Regions from separate parts of the Streptomyces panacea genome, predicted to be linked through region 2. Evidence: riboswitches for the same ligand, from Rfam matches in the RefSeq annotation. Region 2 holds a riboswitch; each other region holds the start of a gene.
What was found. Region 2 has a riboswitch for cyclic di-AMP ahead of P3L51_RS06565 (transglycosylase family protein). Riboswitches for the same ligand answer to the same signal wherever they lie in the genome.

Region 1 (7,044 bases), on a different contig from region 2:
AGATGCCCGAGTAGAAGAAGACCAGGTCACCCGGGGCGAGCTGGGAGCGGGAGACCCGCCGGCCCGCGTTGATCTGGGTGTACGTGGTGCGCGGGAGGGCGACCCCGGCGGCGCGCCAGGCGGCTTGCGTCAGACCGGAGCAGTCGAACCCGTCGGGCCCGGTGGCGCCCCACACGTACGGCTTGCCGAGCGCCCCGCGCGCGTAGGCGATGACGGCGGCGGCTCGGGCGCCGGGCGCCGGCAGGGCACCCGTCGCGGCGCGGCTCCGCGCGCGGTCGGCGCGCGGATCGGCGGACCCGGTGCTCGCTGCGTACCGGGCGCGCTCGGCGGCGGTGAGCCTGTCGAGCACCTTCTCGGCGTCCGCGAGCTTCTTCTTGACGGTCGACTTGTGCTCGGCCAGGTCGGCCTGACGGCTTTTCAGCTCGGCGAGCTTCCCGTCGGCCTTCGTACGTAAGCGGCCGAGTTCGCCGAGCTGTGCGCGCATCCTGTTGACGGCCTGCGCCTGCTGGAAGCCGGCCCGCTCGGCGAGGGCCGCCCCGCGCAGGTACTCCTCGGGGTCGGAGCTGAGGGCGAGCTGTACGGCGGGGTCGAGGCCGCCCGCGCGGTACTGGGCGGTGGCGATCGAGCCGAGGGCGTTGCGCGAGACGTTGAGCCGTTCCGTCCGCCGGGCGGCCTCGTCGCGCAGCTTGTCGAGCGAGGCGCTCGCGCCGGCGGCCCTCTCCTTGGCGCCGTTGTACTTCTCGGTGGCGGCCTCCGCCTCGTGGTAGAGCTTGTCGACCTTCGCCTTCACCTGGGCCGTGGTGAGCTGGGAGTCGGCGTGCGCGGGTCCTTCGAGACCGGCGGCCGTCGCGGCGCCCGCGAGGGCGAGAGTGGCCGCCGTACGGACGTACGGGCCGCTGAACGGCCGGTGCTTGAATCGGGGTCGGCGGTGCGCTGCCACGAGGGCGTCCACATCCTTCTTCGGTCCGGCTCTCGCGAGGAGGCGCGGTTCCGTACGGGATCTCTGTCGTGGAGGACGCTAGGCGCGGCGGTCACGGAAGCGCGTCGGCATGGCCGCTATTGCCCGGACCCGATAGTTCCACGACGGATTGTGGCCGCCGGGCGCGCGGCCACTCCGCCTGTTTCGGACCGGACTTGATCACTCCGACGACTCCGGCACGCGGGACGGCGAGTGGTGGTACGGAGACCCCGGCACCGGCCCCGGCACCGGCCCCGGCACGGACGCTCACGGCGGGTGAGCCGGTACGGGCGGACCGCGAACGGACCGCCCTCGCACTCATGCCGTCGGACGTCGGGGGACGCCTTCTCCGACGCCGACGGCCGCGCCCTGATCACCGTCGGGCGCGCCGGCCGGGGCGAGGGCGCCATGGACCCGGCCGCGCACCCGGCCGGTGTTCAGGCCGGTGTTCAGGCCGGGCGGACGCTGCCGTAGATCGGCATGTAGTAGATGGACTCCTCGCGGACGTTCGCGCCCGGCTTCGGCGCGTGGATCATCTTGCCGTCGCCCTTGTAGATGCCGACGTGGCTGATGTCGTCGTAGAAGAACACCAGGTCACCGGGGAGCAGATCCGCCGTGGCGACGCGCTTGCCGACCTTCACCTGGTCCCAGGTCGTACGCGGCAGCTGTACGCCCGCCGCCTTCCAGGCGGCGGCCGTCAGCCCCGAGCAGTCGTACGAGCTGGGGCCGGTGGCGCCCCACACGTACGGCTTGCCGATCTGGGCGCGGGCGAACGCGAGGACCTTCTCGGCCTTGGCCGCGTACGTACCGTCCGTGGCCCCCGAGCCGGTGCCCGTACCCGTACCCGTGCCCGTGCCGCCGCCGGTGGCGGGCGGCTGCTCCTTCTGCCGCGCCTCCTCCTGGCGCTTGCGCTCCGCGGCCTCCTCCTCGGCCTTCGCCTCGGCCTTGCGGCGCGCCTCCTGCTCCTTCTTCAGCTCCAGCGCGGCGAGCCGCGCCTTCTCCTCGGCCGTCAGCTCCGACAGCAGCGACCGTGCCGCGGCAAGCTTGTCCTGGACCTTCTGCTTGCCCGCCTTGAGCGAGGTCTGCGACTCGGTGAGCGTCTCCAGGCTCTTCGTCGCCGTGGCGCGCTTCTTCGCCGCGGACCGCTGCTCCTTCTGGAAGTCCTCGACGGCCCCCTGCTGGCGGTCGGTCAGTCGGTCCATCAGCTGGGTCTGTTCGAAGTACGACTCCGGGCTGTCGGCGAACATCAGGGCGGCCGTGGGACCGACCGCGCCCGCGCGGTACTGCGCCGCCGCGTACGTACCGAGGGCGCGCCGTGCCTCGTTCACCTTGTCGGCGCTCTTGGCCACGTCGTCCAGGACCCGGTCGACCGACTTGCGCTGGGTGTCGGTCGCTTCCTTCGCCTTGTTGTACTGCTGCGTCGCCGTACCGGCCTGCCGGTACAGATCGTCGACCTTCTTCTGCACCTCTTCCACCGAGGGGTTGGGCTCGGAGGGCGCGGCGGTGGCGCTCTGCGTCGAGAGCAGCGTGACCGAGGCGAGCGCGGCCGTGGTGAAACCGACGGCCGGTGTGTTCGCGCGCACTCCGGTGCGAGTGCGCGATTTGCGATGCGACGCCAAGGTCGGCATCTCCTTCCGTGGACCGCCTACCGGGTTAGCTGTCGGGTTCGGGCGGAACGGAAGGTTGCCCTACGGGCCTGGGGGTACGGCCCGATTCACCCCGGTCGAACATGGTGGGTCCCCGGTTCCGGACTTCCTTCGGGGAAGCCGGATTCGGCGCAGGCAGCCCGCTTGGCGCTGATCGCCGATGGAGTACGGACCGCCTCGGCGAGCACGGTAGCCAATCTGTGGTGCCGCTGTGAAGGTTGATGGCCGATATGCCCGATACATTTCCGTGACCTTTCGCATAAACGGTCGTGGGGACCCCCGCGAGGCCATGTGGCGGTTGGCTGTCAGTGCGGCACCCTAGACTCAGGAAGCGATGAGCAGCCTCTTTGACGACAGCTTTCTGGCGGACCTCCAGCCCTCGGCCGAGGAGCCCCCGCCGCCGCCCGAGGACACCGCTCCGGAGCAGGTGCCCGACGATCTCTTCGGAGGGAAGTTCGACGTGCCCCCTCCCAGGGATCCGTACCACCGCGACGGTGCGCCGCGCACGGTGGTGGACCCGGCGGCGCTGCTCGAAGGACTGAACGACGAGCAGCGCGCCGCCGTCGTGCACACCGGATCGCCGCTGCTCATCGTGGCCGGCGCCGGCTCGGGCAAGACCCGGGTGCTGACCCATCGGATCGCGCATCTGCTGGGGACCCGCAGTGTGCACCCGGGCGAAATACTGGCGATCACCTTCACCAACAAGGCCGCGGGCGAGATGAAGGAGCGCGTCGAGCAGCTCGTCGGACCGCGCGCGAACGCCATGTGGGTGATGACGTTCCACAGCGCCTGCGTGCGGATCCTGCGCCGCGAGTCGAAGCGGCTCGGCTTCACGTCCTCGTTCTCGATCTACGACGCGGCCGACTCCAAGCGGCTCATGGCCCTGGTCTGCCGTGATCTGGACCTCGACCCCAAGCGGCACCCCCCGAAGTCGTTCAGCGCCAAGATCTCGAATCTGAAGAACGAGCTGATCGACGAGGAGACCTTCGCCGGTCAGGCCACGGACCCCTTCGAGAAGACGCTGGCCGAGGCGTACCGGATGTACCAGGCGAGGCTGCGCGAGGCCAACGCCCTGGACTTCGACGACATCATCATGACGACGGTCCATCTGCTCCAGGCGTTCGGTGAGGTCGCCGAGCACTACCGCCGCCGCTTCCGCCACGTCCTGGTGGACGAGTACCAGGACACCAACCACGCGCAGTACACCCTGGTGCGCGAGCTGGTCGGCCCCTCGGGCGAGGGACACGACCCGGCCGAGCTGTGCGTCGTCGGTGACGCCGACCAGTCCATCTACGCGTTCCGGGGCGCCACGATCCGTAACATCCTCCAGTTCGAGGAGGACTATCCGAACGCGACGACGATCCTGCTGGAGCAGAATTACCGCTCCACGCAGACGATCCTCAGCGCTGCCAACGCGGTCATCGAGCGCAACGAGAGCCGGCGCCCCAAGAATCTCTGGACGAACGCGGGAGCGGGCGCCCTGATCACCGGGTACGTGGCCGACACCGAGCACGACGAGGCGCAGTTCGTCGCCGACGAGATCGACCGCATGACGGACGCGTCGGAGGCCAAGGCGGGCGATGTCGCCGTCTTCTACCGGACGAACGCGCAGTCGCGTGTCTTCGAAGAGATCTTCATCCGAGTCGGCCTGCCCTACAAGGTCGTCGGCGGCGTGCGCTTCTACGAGCGCAAGGAGGTCCGCGATGTGCTGGCCTATCTGCGGGTGCTCGCCAATCCGGAGGACAGTGTCCCGCTGCGCCGGATTCTGAACGTGCCCAAGCGCGGTATCGGCGACCGCGCCGAGGCGATGATCGACGCGCTCTCGGCGCGGGAGAAGATCTCCTTCGCGCAGGCGCTGCGCCGGGTCGACGAGGCGTACGGCATGGCGGCCCGCTCGTCGAACGCCGTGAAGCGCTTCAACACGCTGATGGAGGAGCTGCGTACGGTCGTCGAGTCCGGCGCCGGGCCGGCGACGGTCCTGGAGGCCGTGCTGGAACGGACCGGGTATCTGGCGGAGTTGCAGGCGTCGACCGACCCGCAGGACGAGACGCGGATCGAGAACTTGCAGGAACTGGCCGCCGTGGCGCTGGAGTTCGAGCAGGAGAGGGCTCAGGCGGCGGGGGCGGACCAGACGGCGGCCACGGACGCGTCCGCCGGCGCCGGTACGACCACGGACACGACCACGGACACGGACACGGGGGCCGGGGCCGACGCCGACGAGGCGGCCGCCGACGCGGACGCGCCCGCCGCGACCACGTCGGGCACTCTCGCCGAGTTCCTGGAGCGGGTCGCGCTCGTCGCCGACTCCGACCAGATCCCCGACGAGGACGAGGACGGCTCCGGTGTCATCACGCTGATGACGCTGCACACGGCGAAGGGGCTGGAGTTCCCCGTCGTCTTCCTGACGGGCATGGAGGACGGCGTCTTCCCGCACATGCGCGCGCTCGGCCAGGCCAAGGAGCTGGAGGAGGAGCGCAGGCTGGCGTACGTCGGCATCACGCGCGCCCGCGAGCGGCTCTACCTCACCCGGTCCTCGATGCGCAGTGCGTGGGGCCAGCCCTCGTACAATCCGCCGTCGCGCTTCCTGGAGGAGATTCCGGGCGAGTATCTGCAGTGGAAGCGCACCGGCCCGATGGCCGCCCCGGCCGGACCGACGTCGGGGATCGCGTCCTCGCTGTCCGCGTCCCGCTCACGCTCGGGCCCCGCGGGCTTCGCCACCCGGCGCGCGACCGAGAAGCCGGTCATCTCGCTCGCGGTGGGGGACCGGGTCACGCACGACCAGTTCGGGCTCGGGACGGTCGTCACGGTGACGGGTTCGGGCGCTGACGCGCAGGCGACGATCGACTTCGGGGACTCCAAGCCGAAGCGGCTGCTACTGCGCTACGCGCCCGTCGACAAGCTGTAGAAGCACGCATGCGGCGGGCCCCGTCGGCCCGCCGCATCCGTCACTACCAGGTGATGTAAGGAATCGCGCCCCGCCTACGACAGGTTGAGGCCGTGGCTGCGGAACCAGGACAGCGGGTCGATCGCCGAGCCGCCGCCCGGCCGTACCTCGAAGTGCAGGTGCGGACCGGTGGAGTTGCCCGAATTCCCCGAGTACGCGATCTCGTCACCGGCCTTGACGGAGCCGGAGCGGATCTTCGTGCTGCTGAGGTGGCAGTACCAGGTCTCGGTGCCGTCGGCGGCGGTGACGATCGCCATGTTGCCGTAGGCGCCGTTCCATTGCGTACGGACGGTGCCGTCCGTCGCGGCCATCACCGGCGTGCCGTACGAGACGGGGAAGTCGATGCCCGTGTGCATCGACATCCAGTTGACGCCGGCCTGGCCGTAGTACGCGCTGAGCGCGTGATTCGCGACGGGGATGGCGAACTTGGGGCGGGCGGCCTCGCGGGCCGCGGCCTGCGCGTCGCGCTTCTTCTTCTCCTCCGCCTGACGTTCCTTGAGGTCGATGCGCTCCTGGGTGCGGCTGGCGCGGTCCCCGAAGTCTCGTGCGTCGGCGTCGAGAGCGGCGAGTTGGGTGTCGAGCTTGTTGTTCACCGCGGCGGGCTTGACCGCTGTCGCGTCCGAGGCGGTGAGCGTGGTCGAGTCGTCCTTCTTCTCCTCGGCGGCGAGTCCGCCGACCGACGCGGCGGCGATGCCGGCGACGCCCATCACACAGGCGGAGGGGACGGCGACGGTGAGCAGAGCCGAACGCTTCGCCGGTGTACGGCGCCTGCTGCGGCTGCCTCCGGCCGCCCGGCGGACCGGGCGGGGGGCGACGGTCGCGGCGGTGACGGTGGCCGCGGCCCCGACGAGCTGGTCCGGGTGTTCGGAATGCTCCCACTCGGCGTCCAGCGCCGATTCCGATACGTGTTCAGGCTCCGGGCCGGGCGTGTCGTACTCGTGCTCGGCCTCGTACGCGGGCTGCTCGTACTGCGGCTGCTCGTATTCCGGCTGCTCGTATTCCGACTGCGCGAACTCGGTCGGGGCGAACTCGTTCGGCGTGAACTCCGGCCGCTCGTGCTCGGTTTCGTGCTGGTGCTCGGCGTCGGGCTCGTACGCGGCCGGTTCGTAGGCGGTGGGCTCGTACGCCCCCGACTCGTACGTCGCGGTGTCGCCGTAGTACGGAGCCTGCGCCTCGGCCTGGAACGGTACGTCCGGTACGTCCGACTGGACGGCCGGTTCTCCCGAGTTCCACGCGGTGGCGTCGTACGCGCCGGTGTCGGCAACGGGGGCCGCCCACTGGTCGGCCGGGGTGTTCGGGCCGGTCGCGTCATATCCGTAACTGGCGGCCTGGTTGGCCTCGTTCCAGGCGTTGGCGTCCCACTGCCCCGTCGTGTCGTACGACTGCACGGGTTGCTGGGACTGCTGAGGCTGCGCCGCGTACGCGTCGTACGCCTCGTACTGAACCTGGGGTGCTTGCGGCGCCTGCGTCGCGTAGGGGTCGTAACCCGCGTTCCA
Region 2 (7,044 bases):
CGATGGCGTTCATCCTGCTCTTCGCGGGGTTCGAGACGACCGTGAATCTGGTGGGTAACGGGGTGTACGCCCTGCTCCGCAACCCTGATCAGCGTGAGCGGCTCCAGCGTTCGCTCGACGCGGGCGAGACGGGGCTGCTCGCGACCGGGATCGAGGAACTGCTGCGCTACGACGGGCCGGTGGAGCTCGCCACCTGGCGCTACGCCACCGAGCCCGTGCGACTCGGCGGGCAGAACGTCGCGGTGGGCGACCCCGTCCTCGTCGTACTCGCCGCCGCCGACCGCGACCCGGAACGGTTCGACGATCCGGACCGGCTCGACCTGTCGCGGAGTGACAACAAACACCTCGGATACGGCCACGGCATCCACTACTGCCTCGGCGCACCGCTCGCCCGGCTGGAGGGGCAGGCCGCCCTCGGTACGCTTCTGACCCGCTTGCCCGACTTGCGACTTGCGGTCGATCCATCCGATTTGCGGTGGCGTGGGGGGCTCATCATGCGTGGACTGCGCACGCTCCCGGTGCAGTTCACAGCGGTGCGTGACTGACGGATCGTCAACACTGTGACTTTCACGTGATCTCCGCTGCATCGACTTGTGACAGACCTTGGAGTACGGCTACGTTCACGACCGTCTCAGCAGTCACGTGTTCGGGATTCACGTTTCAGCAGTCTCACGGAAGGCAACCGCATGCGCTCCGGGAACGGCCGGCACCGTCGGCCCCGTCAAGCCCCCGCCCTCGTCGTCGCGGCAGGGGTGACAGGCTCGGCGATCGCCATTCCGCTGCTCGGCGCGACCGGCGCCAGCGCGGCCGACGCCACCACCTGGGACCGCGTCGCCGAGTGCGAGAGCGGCGGCATGTGGAGCGCCGACCTCGGCAACGGGTTCTATGGCGGGCTCCAGATCTCCCAGGAGACCTGGTCCGACTTCGGCGGTACGGCGTACGCGCCCACCGCCGACCAGGCCAGCCGCAGCCAGCAGATAGCCGTCGCCGAGAAGATCCTCGACGCGCAGGGGCCGACCGCGTGGCCGACCTGCGCGCTGGTCACCGGGCTCACGGCGGACGCCGGTACGGCTCCGGACGGCGAGCCCTCCGGTGACTCCTCCGACGCCGCCCAGAAGTCCAAGGCGCCCGCGGAGCCCGAGCCGAGCGAGACGGCCGTCCTGCCCGCCGCTCCCGAGTCGACGCCCGCGTCCGGTCAGTTCGGCCGTGACTCCGCCTCGGAGGCCCAGGAGCCCGGCACTGGGGGGCCGGGCACGGAGTCGAGCACGGACGCCGCTACCGAGGCCGGCGGCGGCCAGGGCAAGCACCGCGGCGAGGCGGCACCCGAGGCGGGCACGTCGGCCGACGCCTCGGACGGATCGGGCGAATCGGATGGAACGGCCGAAGCGGGCACGTCGGACGAAGCGCGCGACGGCGGTCGTCATGCCTCGCGGAGTGACGGTTCGGCACGCGACGGCGACACCGCCGCCGACGGCTCGTACACCGTCCGCGCCGGCGACAACCTGTGGGCCATCGCCGACGAGCAGAAGGTGGAGGGCGGCTGGTCCGCGCTCTACAAGGCGAACCGCGAGGTCGTGGGCTCCGACGCCGACCTGATCCTGCCGGGCCAGAGTCTCGATCTGGCCGCGAAGTAGGGGTAGTTAAACGGTCTATGTCCGTATCTGGGCAAGTGAGACAAGGGTCTCTTCGCCCCAACTGATGCGGTCTGACCGGCACGTCGCCCCGCCTCCGTCCCGACCTGCGTAAACAGGGGTTTCCCCGGGACGGGATGGGCGAATCATCCCGGATGTTCCTCCTTTGAACATCCGGGATGTCTGTGTTTACGGTCTGAACCGCTCGCACCGCGGGCACCGTCGACCGTCACGCCGAATCCTGCCGTCGGTCGGGGGGAGTAGTCGTCGCGTCAAGCGCCGAAGGCAGGAGCGGGGGACCCAAAGGTAAGTGCCGGTCAGTACGGCCGGCTCGGGGTGCAGTCGTGTGCAGGGGGACGTGAAGGCGTTCCCGGGTCACACGGCCGGGCAACTCACTTGGCCCGAACCCGACAGCTCACCTCGTAGGCGTCGGTGAGGAGATCTCGCATGCTGTTTTCCAGCAAGTCCGGCAGGGCCAAGCACCGCCGCCCGTCCAAGGCCGTCCGTTACGCCACGCTCGCCGGCATCACCGGTGCCGCTGTCGCGGTCCCGCTGATCGGCGCCACCTCCGCCTCCGCGGCCACCACCTCCGAGTGGGACGCCGTCGCCCAGTGCGAGTCCGGCGGCAACTGGTCGATCAACACCGGCAACGGTTACTACGGCGGCCTCCAGTTCTCCTCCTCCACCTGGGCCGCGTACGGCGGCAGCGCCTTCGCGTCCAGCGCCGACCAGGCCTCGAAGTCCCAGCAGATACAGGTCGCCGAGAAGGTCCTGGCGGGCCAGGGCAAGGGTGCCTGGCCGAGCTGTGGCGTCGGCCTGTCCAACGCCGCGAACAACGCCGGCTCCGACGACTCCGGCCAGCAGGCCCAGGAGCAGGCCCCCAAGGCCGCTCCCAAGGCCGCCCCGAAGGCCGCTCCGAAGCAGGAGTCCGCCCCGCGCGCCGCGCAGGAGCAGTCCGCCTCGCGCGGTGAGACGCGCGGCCCGGTCAAGAAGGGCGACGGCGAGTACAAGGTCAAGGCCGGCGACACGCTCTCCAAGATCGCCGACACCAAGAAGGTCGAAGGTGGCTGGAAGAAGCTCTTCGATCTGAACAAGGGCATCGTCGAGAACGCCGACGAGATCTTCCCGGGTCAGCAGCTCCACCTGAGCTGACCCTTCCCTGCCCGAGCCCCGGCACGGCGCGCCTCACTCCCCCCGGACGCGCCGTGCCGGGGCTCGGCCCCGCCCGGCCGCCACCGCCTTCGGGCCGGACCGGACCGGACAGGGCTGGACCGGGCCGGGCCGGACCCCAGGACATTCGCGGCTGAACGGGCATTCAGGACTCTTTTCGTCCCAGCGGGCGGGCATCTGCCGACCGCCGACCGGGAGCCGGTTAGGCTCATGCCGCAAGGCCAACGAGGCTCTGCACTCCACGCGTCACATCCCAGAAGGAGATGCTCGTGCCGTCCATCGACGTCGTCGTAGCCCGGGAAATCCTTGACTCCCGAGGCAACCCAACGGTCGAGGTCGAGGTCGGCCTCGACGACGGCAGCACCGGCCGTGCTGCTGTCCCCTCCGGTGCGTCCACCGGTGCGTTCGAGGCCCTTGAGCTCCGCGACGGTGACCAGAACCGCTACCAGGGCAAGGGTGTCGAGAAGGCGGTCCTCGCCGTCATCGAGCAGATCGGCCCGGAGCTCGTCGGTTACGACGCCACCGAGCAGCGCCTGATCGACCAGGCGATGTTCGACCTGGACGCCACGCCCGACAAGTCCTCGCTCGGCGCCAACGCCATCCTCGGTGTCTCCCTGGCCGTGGCGCACGCCGCGTCCGAGGCCTCGGACCTGCCGCTCTTCCGCTACCTCGGCGGCCCGAACGCGCACCTGCTGCCCGTTCCGATGATGAACATCCTCAACGGCGGGTCGCACGCCGACTCCAACGTGGACATCCAGGAGTTCATGATCGCGCCGATCGGCGCCGAGTCGTTCTCCGAGGCCCTGCGCTGGGGTGCCGAGGTCTACCACACGCTGAAGAAGGTCCTGAAGGAGAAGGGGCTCTCCACCGGCCTCGGCGACGAGGGCGGCTTCGCGCCGAACCTGGAGTCCAACCGCGCCGCGCTCGACCTGATCCTCGTGGCCATCAAGGAAGCCGGCTACGCCCCGGGCAAGGACATCGCGCTCGCGCTCGACGTGGCGGCCTCGGAGTTCTACAAGGACGGCTCCTACGAGTTCGAGGGCAAGTCGCGCTCGGCCGCCGAGATGACCGAGTACTACGAGGAGCTCGTCGCCTCGTACCCGCTCGTCTCCATCGAGGACCCGCTCTTCGAGGACGACTGGGCCGGCTGGAAGGTCCTCACCGACAAGCTGGGCTCCAAGGTCCAGATCGTCGGCGACGACCTCTTCGTCACCAACCCCGAGCGCCTGGCCCGTGGCATCGAGGAGGGCTCGGCCAACGCCCTGCTCGTCAAGGTCAACCAGATCGGTTCGCTGACCGAGACCCTGGACGCCGTCGAGCTGGCGCAGCGCAGCGGCTTCAAGTGCATGATGTCGCACCGTTCCGGTGAGACCGAGGACGTCACGATCGCCGACCTGGCCGTCGCCACCAACTGCGGCCAGATCAAGACCGGCGCCCCGGCCCGCTCCGAGCGCGTCGCCAAGTACAACCAGCTGCTGCGCATCGAGGAGATCCTCGACGACGCGGCGGTGTACGCGGGCCGCAGCGCGTTCCCCCGCTTCAAGGACTGACCCTCCAGCGGGCCCTCCAGGGACTGCCCTCCCAGGGCTGACCCTTCCGGGACCGCCCCTGGGGCACCGGTCATTGCCCCGCCCGTCCTACGGCCGTCCCCGGCCACGGTCCCGTACCGTGTCCGGGGACGTACGCGCGTACAGAGGCAGTACGGCGGTACAGAGGTACGAGGGGTCCGCCGGGCCTCCAGGGAGGCGGGACCATGGCCGCGAACCGGGACCGGTTCTCCACCGCGACCAAGATCAGGATCCTGGGCGAGCAGACCGCCGCCCGCGTCTACCGCTCGCAGACCCGCAGGCAGGCCCGCCGCTCCCGGCTCACCGGACGCGCGGCCTTCCTCGTGCTCGTCGTCTGCTCGCTGATCGTGGCGCTCGCCTACCCGATGCGGCAGTACGTGTCGCAGCGGAGCGACATCGCGGAGCAGAGGCAGTTGACGCGCGAGGCGGCGCGGCGGGTCGAGGAACTGCGTGACGAGAAGGCCCGACTCCAGGACGACGCGTACGTCCAGCGGCTGGCGCGCGAGCATCTGCACTACGTGATGCCGGGGGAGACCGGCTACATCATGGCCGACCCCCGGGCGGCCGACGAGCGCCGCACCGACCAGGGCGCGGCCGACCGGCCCTGGTACTCCAATCTCCTGGACGGCGTCGACAGCGCCGACCGGACGGACTGACAGACATCAAGGAAACCGACGCAGGTATGCAAACGCCCCCTCCGCAGACGACACGCGGCGAACCCACCGAGGCGGACGTCGCGGCGTTCAAGCAACAGCTCGGCCGGCCCCCGCGCGGTCTGCGCGCCATCGCGCACCGCTGCCCCTGCGGGCAGCCCGATGTGGTGGAGACCGCCCCGCGACTCCCGGACGGCACGCCGTTCCCGACGCTCTACTACCTGACCTGCCCGCGCGCGGCCTCGGCCATCGGCACGCTGGAGGCGAACGGTGTCATGAAGGAGATGACCGAACGCCTCGCCACCGACCCGGAGTTGGCCGCCGCGTACCGCGCGGCCCACGAGGACTACATCGCGCGCCGTGACGCCATCGACGTGCTGGCGGGCTTCCCGAGCGCCGGCGGGATGCCGGACCGGGTGAAGTGCCTGCACGTGCTGGTCGGCCACTCGCTCGCGGCGGGTCCGGGAGTGAACCCGCTGGGCGACGAGGCGCTGGCGATGCTGCCCGAGTGGTGGCGCAAGGGCCCCTGTGTGATCCCGTTCACAAAGCCCGGGGACGCCGACGCCGCCCAGACCGACGCCGAGGCCGCCGCCCAGCCCGACGCCGAGCAGGACGCCCGGCCCGCAGCCCAGGCCGACGCGGAGGACACGGTATGACCAGGATCGCGGCCGTCGACTGCGGTACGAACTCCATCCGCCTCCTCGTGGCCGACGCGGACCCCGCCACCGGCGAACTCGTCGACCTCGACCGGCGCATGACGATCGTGCGGCTCGGCCAGGACGTCGACCGGACGGGCCGGCTCGCCCCCGAGGCGCTGGAGCGCACCTTCGCGGCCTGCCGCGAGTACGCCGGGGTCATCAAGGAACACGGCGTGGACCGGATCCGCTTCGTGGCCACCTCCGCCTCCCGTGACGCCGAGAACCGCGACGAGTTCGTACGCGGCGTCCTCGACATCCTCGGTGTCGAACCCGAGGTGATCACCGGCGACCAGGAGGCGGAGTTCTCCTTCACCGGCGCCACCAAGGAGCTGACCGGCCGCACCGACCTGGCGAAGCCCTACCTGGTCGTGGACATCGGCGGCGGCTCCACCGAGTTCGTCGTCGGCGACGACCGGGTCACGGCCGCGCGGTCGGTGGACATGGGCTGCGTACGGCTGACCGAACGGCACCGCCCGGCCGACCCGGCCACCCTCGCCGACATCACCGCCCTGCGCGCGGACATCGCCGCCGCCATCGACACGGCGGAGCGGGCCGTCCCGCTCGGCGAGGCCCGCACCCTGGTCGGCCTGGCCGGCTCCGTCACCACGGTCGCGGCGATCGCGCTGGGTCTGACGGCGTACGACTCGGAGGCGATCCACCACGCGCGCATCCCCTTCGACGTGGTCCGGGAGATCACCACGACGCTGCTCGCCTCCACCCACGCCGAACGTGCGACGATTCCGGTGATGCATCCGGGGCGCGTCGACGTGATCGGCGCGGGCGCGCTGATCCTGCTCACGATCATGGAACGGACCGGTGCGCGGGAGGTCGTCGTGAGCGAGCACGACATCCTCGACGGCATCGGCTGGTCGATCGCCTGAACGGGTGACCGGGGGGTGTCGCGGGGGCGTTCCGGGGTGCCGGGAGCGTCTTTACGGGGGTCTTACGGGGGCTCTGCGCCACGCTCCGGAACGAAGTTCGTGAAGTTCTTCACAAGGAAAACCGCCGGGTTGGACGCACATCACTCCCTGGGGACCCCAGGCACCGCCCCGACCCCCCTGTACGGCCGGTCAACGGGCTGTACCGGCGGCATTGCGGGCGTGTGAACCACCCGGTGGTCCACCGCCGGGAAAGGTCTCAAGGGCCAGCTCACGAGGGGTGTGGAAGGTCTCACGACACCACCTGGTCGCACCGCCGGAGCCGGATGTGGATCATGGGGGCCGCGCAGTGTAGCAGAGGTGTGGGGGGTGCTTGTGAAGGGGCTCACGAGCACCCCCTCCAGGGCGGGTGGATACTCGATGGCATGAGCACCACGGAGCGTCCC
Region 3 (7,044 bases), on a different contig from region 2:
CCCGACGGGACGGACGGGAAGGGATCACGCCCGGCCAGCAGCTTCAGCCCGGGATAGGTGAAACTGACGATCCGCCATACGGCGTTGAGCGCCTTGGGGTCGTCGCCGCCGGACTGCTTACGGGCCTTGCTGAACTCCGCGTTGAACGCGGCGACCTGCCGGGTCGTGGCGATCCGGGGCCGCAGCCGGCGCAGCCAGGTCCTGGCCTGCGCGTCGTTCTCGAACTTCAGTAAGAGGAGCTGGACATGGTCCTTCTTGGCTCCGGCGATGATGTCACCCTGGATCTCCCGGCTGGTGCGCAGCGGCAGATCGGCCCCGCCGCCGGACGGGTCGTACGTCGGCGGAGGCTCCGTCACGTAGGTCATGACCGGGCCCCGTCCGGCTCCAGGGAGATCCACTTGGCGACGCTCGGCACGCCCTCCTCGTTGAGGAGGAAGAGCATGTACCAGCCGGGCGGGGCGGCCTCGGCGGTGGGCGGAGCCTGAAGGTCCAGTTCGCCGCTGCCCTGCCGCTTGATCCGCAGCTCCAGGTGGCGCTGGCTGGTGTTGACCGAGTGGGTGGCGGTCGTGGGCGCCAGCAGCACGGCCCGCTTCACCTCGTCGGCGGTCGAGCTGGAGACGGTGAACCGCTCGTCGAAGGCGAGCGGCCGGGACGGGACGGAACCCAGCTGGGGGCGCGCGCCGTTGTGGAGATACGGCGGCTCGTACATCTCGATCGTGCCGTCGATGTCGTCCTTGATGTCCCGGTCGTTGGCGATCTGCTGCGCCTCGTCGCCGGTGACCATGACGCGGCCGTCGGGCAGCACCACGGCGTTCGAGTGGTATCCGCGCGGCAGCCGCTGGACGGGGCCGAGGCGCCAGTCGCCGTTCTCGTCCCGCAGCTCCGTGTGGCGGTACTTCAGGTCCGCGTTCGGGTTGTACTGCCCGTTGCCGTAGTCGCGGATGTCGTAGGAGCCGTTGACCGTGAGCAGATTTCCGGTGGGCAGCAGCAGGGTGTTGTCCTGCGTACGGCCGAAGGCCCGCGCCTCCTTCGTCTTCCACTTGCCCGCGGCGAGCTGGTAGGTGTTCGGGTCCGTGCGGTCGCCGCCGAGGACCAGGACGGAGTCCGGGCCGCGGAAGCCGCCGGGGAGCGGAACGGCGGAGCCGTAACCGCGGTCGACGGCGCCCGGCCGCTGCGCCAGATCGCTCCGGGTCTCCTTGACCGGATCGAACAGCCACTGCTGGTCGTGGCTGCGGCCGAGGCCGTAGATGTTCCCGTCGCGCAGGCTGAACAGGTGCGGGTAGTCGAGCTTGTACGGGGCGTCCGCGCCGAAGCGGTCGACGGGCCGGAAGCGGGGGAGGTCGGTCTTGCGGTACGGAACGGGGTCCCGCAGCGCGGGGAAGCGCTCCACGATCGGGGTGGGCGTGCCCCAACCCAGCTCGGACTGGCCGGACATGATCAGCATCCGGCCGTCGGGGCCGGTGACGACGCTGGGATACCAGCGGCCCACGGACATGTCCTCATTCATCGCCCAGGTCTCGCTCCACGGGTCGAAGACGAAGGACAGCTTGGCGCCCGAGCCGCCGTTGCCGCCGAGATTGCCGCCGAAGACACCGAGCATCCCGTTCGGCAGGAAGGCGTGGCCCGCGCAGAAGAGGGGCGCGGGGCGGGAGACGCCCGTGCTGTCGGGCATCGTGACGGCGGGCGGGGTGACCTTCTTGAAGGCGTTGGCGCCGGTGCCCTTCTCGGGGTCCCAGAGGTAGGCGCGGCCCCGGTTGGCCGCCCCGACGATCTGAGTGGGGGCCGTCTCCTTGGTGGGGTCGGTCTCGATCCGCTCGAAGGAGAAGAGGAGCACCTTGCCGGTCGGCAGCTGGGCGACGTGGACGCCGAAGTCCGGTGAGTCGAAGTACTCCTTGAAGGCGCCGAAGTCCGACGCCTTGTACTCCCTGTTGGTCTTCTCCTGGCTCTCGGTGAGTGCCTTCAGCCGGGCGGTGCGAGTCGCCTGCGGATAGGTGCCGAGGTCCGCGGCGCCCTGCCGGGTGGTGGCGTGCTCCTCGGCGTGCTCGCGGCCGAGCATCGCCACTTCGGCGGGATCGACCGCGGGGGCCGCCGCCTTCCCGGCGGGGTCGGCGCCCGCCCCGGTGGAGTGCTCGTGGTGGCCCTCGCCGCTGTGAGCGACGACGGGGGCGGCACCGACGAGAGTCGAGGCGGCGAGGGCGCTGACGACAGCGCAGGCCGCCAGCGTGTTGGACAGCCTTGTGCGAGAGCGGGGATTTCTCATGCGGCTCGGTCCAGGTCCTTTCCGGGGTGGGTGAAGCACGCGGTACGGCGGTGCCGTACCCGGAGCGAATGACTACTCGCAGTAATCAATGCTGGCGGTGCCCGGTGGGAAAGGTCCAGAAAAACGAGCCATGTTGCCTCTATGGAGGTAACAGGCAGCTCATAGGGTTCGCCCTCCGCGCGCACGCCCGGCGCGCGGTCCGGCCGCCGCACGCCAAGTCGGCGTCTGGCGCGAGCTGTTGACAAACCCGCGACATGCTTGAAAACTCTGACTGCCTGATCGCAGGACCTGAACGGTGAAGCTCAATTCTTCGCTGTTCTCTTGCAAGATTGGGGCAGTCGTTCTGTCCCGTTTGATCGTGGTCCTGCCGTCCACCCCCACCACGGACCAGGCACCGCTCACTCTGTCGACCCCACGGAAACAGAGGACACCATGAAGTCGAAGCACCTGAGACGACGGCTGATCTCCGGTATGTCCATGACCGGCCTGCTCGTCGTCGGACTCCTGCCCGCCGCCTCCGCCTCGGCGGCCGGCGCTCCCACGAAGGCCGACCACGCGCCGGCGCGCTCGGCCGCGGCCGAGCGCGGAGCCACCCTCCCGTACACCGAGTACGAGGCCGAAGCGGCCGACTACGACGGCACGTTGCTGGAGGCGGACGCGAAGCGCACCTTCGGGCACACCAACTTCGCCAGCGAGTCGTCCGGCCGCGAATCGGTGCGGCTGGACAACTCCGGGGAGTTCGTGGAGTTCACCTCCACCAACGCGGCGAACTCGATCGTCGTACGCAACTCCATACCCGACGCCCCGGGCGGTGGCGGCATCGACGCCACCCTCAGCCTCTACGCCGACGGCGCCTTCGTACAGAAGCTGGATCTGTCGTCCAGGCACAGCTGGCTGTACGGCGACACCGACGACCCCGAGTCGCTGACCAACACGCCCCAGACGGACGCCCGCAGGCTGTTCGACGAGTCGCACGCGCTGCTGGAAAGGAGCTATCCGGCGGGCACGAAGTTCAAGCTCCAGCGCGACGCGGAGGACACCGCCCCGTTCTACATCGTCGACCTGGTCGACCTGGAGCAGGTGGCGCCCCCGGCGCCCAAGCCGGCCGAGTGCGCCTCGATCACCGAGTACGGGGCCGTCCCCGACGACGGGAACGACGACACCAAGGCCATCCAGGACGCGGTGACCGCCGACCAGAACGGCGACATCGACTGCGTATGGATCCCGGCGGGCCAGTGGCGCCAGGAGCGGAAGATCCTGACCGACGACCCGCTGAACCAGGGGCAGTACAACCAGATCGGGATCAGTGACGTCTCGATCCGCGGCGCGGGTATGTGGCACTCGCAGCTCTACACGCTCACCGAGCCGCAGAACGCGGGCGGGATCAACCACCCGCACGAGGGCAACTTCGGCTTCGACATCGACGACAACACCCAGATCTCCGACATCGCGATCTTCGGCTCCGGCCGGATCCGCGGCGGCGGGGGCGCTGAGGGCGGAGTGGGCCTCAATGGCCGCTTCGGCAAGAACACCAAGATCTCCAACGTCTGGATCGAGCACGCCAACGTAGGTGCCTGGGTCGGCCGCGACTACGACAACATCCAGGCGCTCTGGGGCCCCGCCGACGGCCTCCAATTCAGCGGAATGCGGATTCGCAACACATACGCCGACGGCATCAACTTCACCAATGGCACGCGCGATTCGCAGGTCGACAATTCGTCCTTCCGCACCACGGGTGACGATTCGCTCGCCATCTGGGCCAACCGGTACGTCAAGGACCCGGCGGTGGACATCGCGCACGACAACTCGTTCACCAACAACACCATTCAGCTGCCCTGGCGGGCGAACGGCGTCGCGATATACGGCGGTTACGGCAACAAGGTGCAGAACAACCTGATCGCCGACACCGCCAACTATCCCGGCATCATGCTGGCGACCGACCACGACCCCCTGCCTTTCTCCGGCGAGACCCTGCTCACCGGAAACGCGCTCCACCGCACCGGCGGCGCCTTCTGGAACGAGGACCAGGAGTTCGGCGCGATCACGATCTTCCCGGCGAGCCGGGACATCACCGGAGTCAAGATCAGGGACACCGAGATCTCGGACTCCACCTATGACGGCATTCAGTTCAAGAACGGCGGCGGCAACGTACCGGACGTGGAGATCGGCAACGTGACGATTCACAAGTCCAACAACGGCTCCGGCGTCCTGGCGATGGGCGGCGCCCGCGGCAGCGCGGCGCTGACCAACGTGACCATCACCGGCTCGGCCGAGGGTGACGTCCTCGTCGAGCCGGGATCGAGCTTCGTGATCACCGGCGGCCCCGGCACCAAGCAGGCCGTCAACTAGGCCCCGGCCCCCGACCCCTGGTTCACAAATATGGGCTTTTAGGTACATATCCCTAGGTCGCGAGCCCGCTCGGCGCCTTCCGTACCGCTCCGCGAGGGGAGCGGTGGAAGGCGCCGAGTCGTCGGCGTAGTCACTCCATGACGTCACGTGCCCGAGGGAACCGCTTCGCGGGTATCGGGCACAGCGGCGCCCGGTCCCCTCCCGAACCCTCCGCCCCCGAACCCTCCGCGGAAACCTTCGCCGGAGGGCGGCGCCGCATTCACGTGACGGGGGGCCGGGTCGAATGCGCGCGTGGACAAAGGGTGTTGGCGGGCTGTCGACAGTGAATTCGCCCAGGGGTGGGCACCTCGCCTCCACTTCGCCGCGATCCACATAAAGTAATCATTTGTCCGCTTTGCGGGGTGGGTCGTTATGGGTATTTCGCGCCTAACTTGTCCCTTTCTGGATGGTGTTGTGTATGCGTGGTTGCGTTGAATGCCCGTGATGTGTGTCACAGGGGCGGCGGGTCACGCGTTCCGCCCGACTGGCCACTTCCCGCACTGGAAAAGAAAGTTGAGACCTGAATCGCCGGGCAGGAATTCGGATTGATCTCCACCGGACCCGTGAATGGCATGGTGCCGTGAATTCAGGACTTGTTTCGCCCGGACGTTCTCGCTTACGTTCTCGTCATTCCGGACGGAACGCCGAATCCTGCCGCCGTCCGGAAACCGCATCCAACCATTCACGTACGGCAGGAGCGGGGGACCCAGGTAAGTCGCCGATCCGGAACACCGGACCGGCTCGGGGTGAAGCCGCGCCCACAGCGCGGCCGGGCATCTCCCGCCCGAACCCGACAGCTCACCTCGCAGGCGACGGAGAGGACCTCGTCATGCCCGCACAGGGTAAGCACCGCCGTTCCCGCACCATCCCGCTCGCCCACCGGCTCATCGCCGTCGGCACGGGCGGCGCCGCACTCGCCCTGCCCCTGGTGACCGCCACCACGGCCGGCGCCGCGCCCGCCCCGCAGCACGTCGCGGCGGCCCCGTCGGCCGTCACCGCCGCCCAGAAGGTGACCCACACCGTCGTGAAGGGCGAGTCGCTGGCCAAGATCGCGGACGCCCGTTCCGTGAGCGGTGGCTGGAAGGCGCTGTACAAGACCAACCGCGACACCGTCGGCGACAACCCGTCGCTCATCCGCCCCGGCCTGAAGCTGAAGCTCGCCGGAAAGCCCAAGGCAGCCGCCGCCCCGACCGCCTCGGCCAAGGAAGCCTCGGCCAAGCCCGCCGAAGCCGTCCAGGCCGCCGCGAAGTCCTACACCAACGACCTCGACGGCTGGATCCGGGAGGCGCTGGACGTCATGGCGCAGAACGGCATCCCCGGCTCGTACGACGGCATCCACCGCAACATCATGCGCGAGTCCGCGGGCAACCCCCAGGCCATCAACAACTGGGACTCCAACGCCGCGGCCGGCATACCGTCGAAGGGCCTGCTCCAGGTCATCGACCCGACGTTCGAGGCGTACCACGTGCCCGGCACGTCGACCGACAGCTACGACCCGGTCGCCAACATCACCGCGGCGTGCAACTACGCGGCCGACCGCTACGGCTCGATCGACAACGTCAACGGCCCCTACTAAGAGGCGGTATCACCACCTCGCGCGACTCTCGGGCCGCGTCTGTCCCTCCCTCGCCGGCCGGGCCGCACACGCGGCCCGGCCGGCGAGCGGCGTGAGGCGCCCCGGACCGGAACCGCGGAGCTCAGGACAGCCCCTGGGTAAGGATCTCGCCCCGCGCCACCAGCCAGTCCATCGCCGACGGGCACACGTCGAGCACCGAGACATGCCCGTCCTCGGGCCGCACCCACAGCTCCGCGCGGGGGAGAGCGGCGAGCATCCACTCGGCGTGCGCGGGTGGTACGACCCGGTCGAGGCTGCCCTGCACGAGCAGTACGGGCGCGGCCACCTCCGCAAGGTCGAAGCCCCACGCGGTGGCGAAGGCGACATCGTCGTCGATCAGCCCGTCCGCCCCGGCCTGACCCGCCTTCCCCGCGTCGGCCCCCAGCGACGTCCACGTGCCCGCCAGCGCCGCGAAGTCGGCGGAGGTGAAGCTCGACGGGTCGAACTCGTCCGTCGCCGCGTACAGTTCGCGCGCCTCGCGCCCGTCGGCGGCGGCCCGCAGGCCCCCGGGCGAGGTCATCCCCTCGTACCAGTCGAAGTCCCGCGTGTACGGCGCGATGCCCGCCAGGCAGGCCACACCCGTCACCCGGTCCGGCAGCAGCGCGGCGCACGCCAGCGCGTGCGGCCCACCACCGGACGCCCCCATCACCGCGAACGACCCCACGCCGAGAGCGTCGGCGATCCGGGCCACGTCGTCCGCCGCCGCGGCCACGTTCCGGCCCGGCAGCGGGCTGGAACCTCCGTAACTGGGGCGGCCGTACGTCACCAGCCGGATACCGCG

Region 1: it holds a riboswitch for cyclic di-AMP, as region 2 does, so the genes downstream of both, P3L51_RS31665 (C40 family peptidase) here and P3L51_RS06565 (transglycosylase family protein) in region 2, are expected to answer to the same signal.
Region 3: it holds a riboswitch for cyclic di-AMP, as region 2 does, so the genes downstream of both, P3L51_RS27275 (LysM peptidoglycan-binding domain-containing protein) here and P3L51_RS06565 (transglycosylase family protein) in region 2, are expected to answer to the same signal.

Annotation. Positions count from the first base shown of each region.
Region 1 is NZ_JARJHW010000214.1:4,849-11,892, reverse strand. It holds partial or broken gene P3L51_RS31670 (C40 family peptidase) at 1-940, opposite strand, end outside; gene P3L51_RS31665 (C40 family peptidase) at 1,408-2,586, opposite strand; cyclic di-AMP (ydaO/yuaA leader) riboswitch at 2,585-2,746, opposite strand; gene P3L51_RS31660 (ATP-dependent DNA helicase) at 2,939-5,509, shown strand; gene P3L51_RS31655 (M23 family metallopeptidase) at 5,584-7,044, opposite strand, start outside.
Region 2 is NZ_JARJHW010000016.1:40,287-47,330, forward strand. It holds gene P3L51_RS06555 (cytochrome P450 family protein) at 1-545, shown strand, start outside; gene P3L51_RS06560 (transglycosylase family protein) at 687-1,634, shown strand; cyclic di-AMP (ydaO/yuaA leader) riboswitch at 1,899-2,075, shown strand; gene P3L51_RS06565 (transglycosylase family protein) at 2,079-2,783, shown strand; gene eno (phosphopyruvate hydratase) at 3,065-4,351, shown strand; gene P3L51_RS06575 (FtsB family cell division protein) at 4,555-5,025, shown strand; gene P3L51_RS06580 (DUF501 domain-containing protein) at 5,052-5,678, shown strand; gene P3L51_RS06585 (Ppx/GppA phosphatase family protein) at 5,675-6,601, shown strand; gene P3L51_RS06590 (NAD(P)/FAD-dependent oxidoreductase) at 7,024-7,044, shown strand, end outside.
Region 3 is NZ_JARJHW010000149.1:115-7,158, reverse strand. It holds gene P3L51_RS27290 (Dyp-type peroxidase) at 1-365, opposite strand, end outside; gene P3L51_RS27285 (galactose oxidase early set domain-containing protein) at 362-2,260, opposite strand; gene P3L51_RS27280 (right-handed parallel beta-helix repeat-containing protein) at 2,693-4,609, shown strand; cyclic di-AMP (ydaO/yuaA leader) riboswitch at 5,307-5,473, shown strand; gene P3L51_RS27275 (LysM peptidoglycan-binding domain-containing protein) at 5,478-6,224, shown strand; partial or broken gene P3L51_RS27270 (alpha/beta fold hydrolase) at 6,346-7,044, opposite strand, start outside.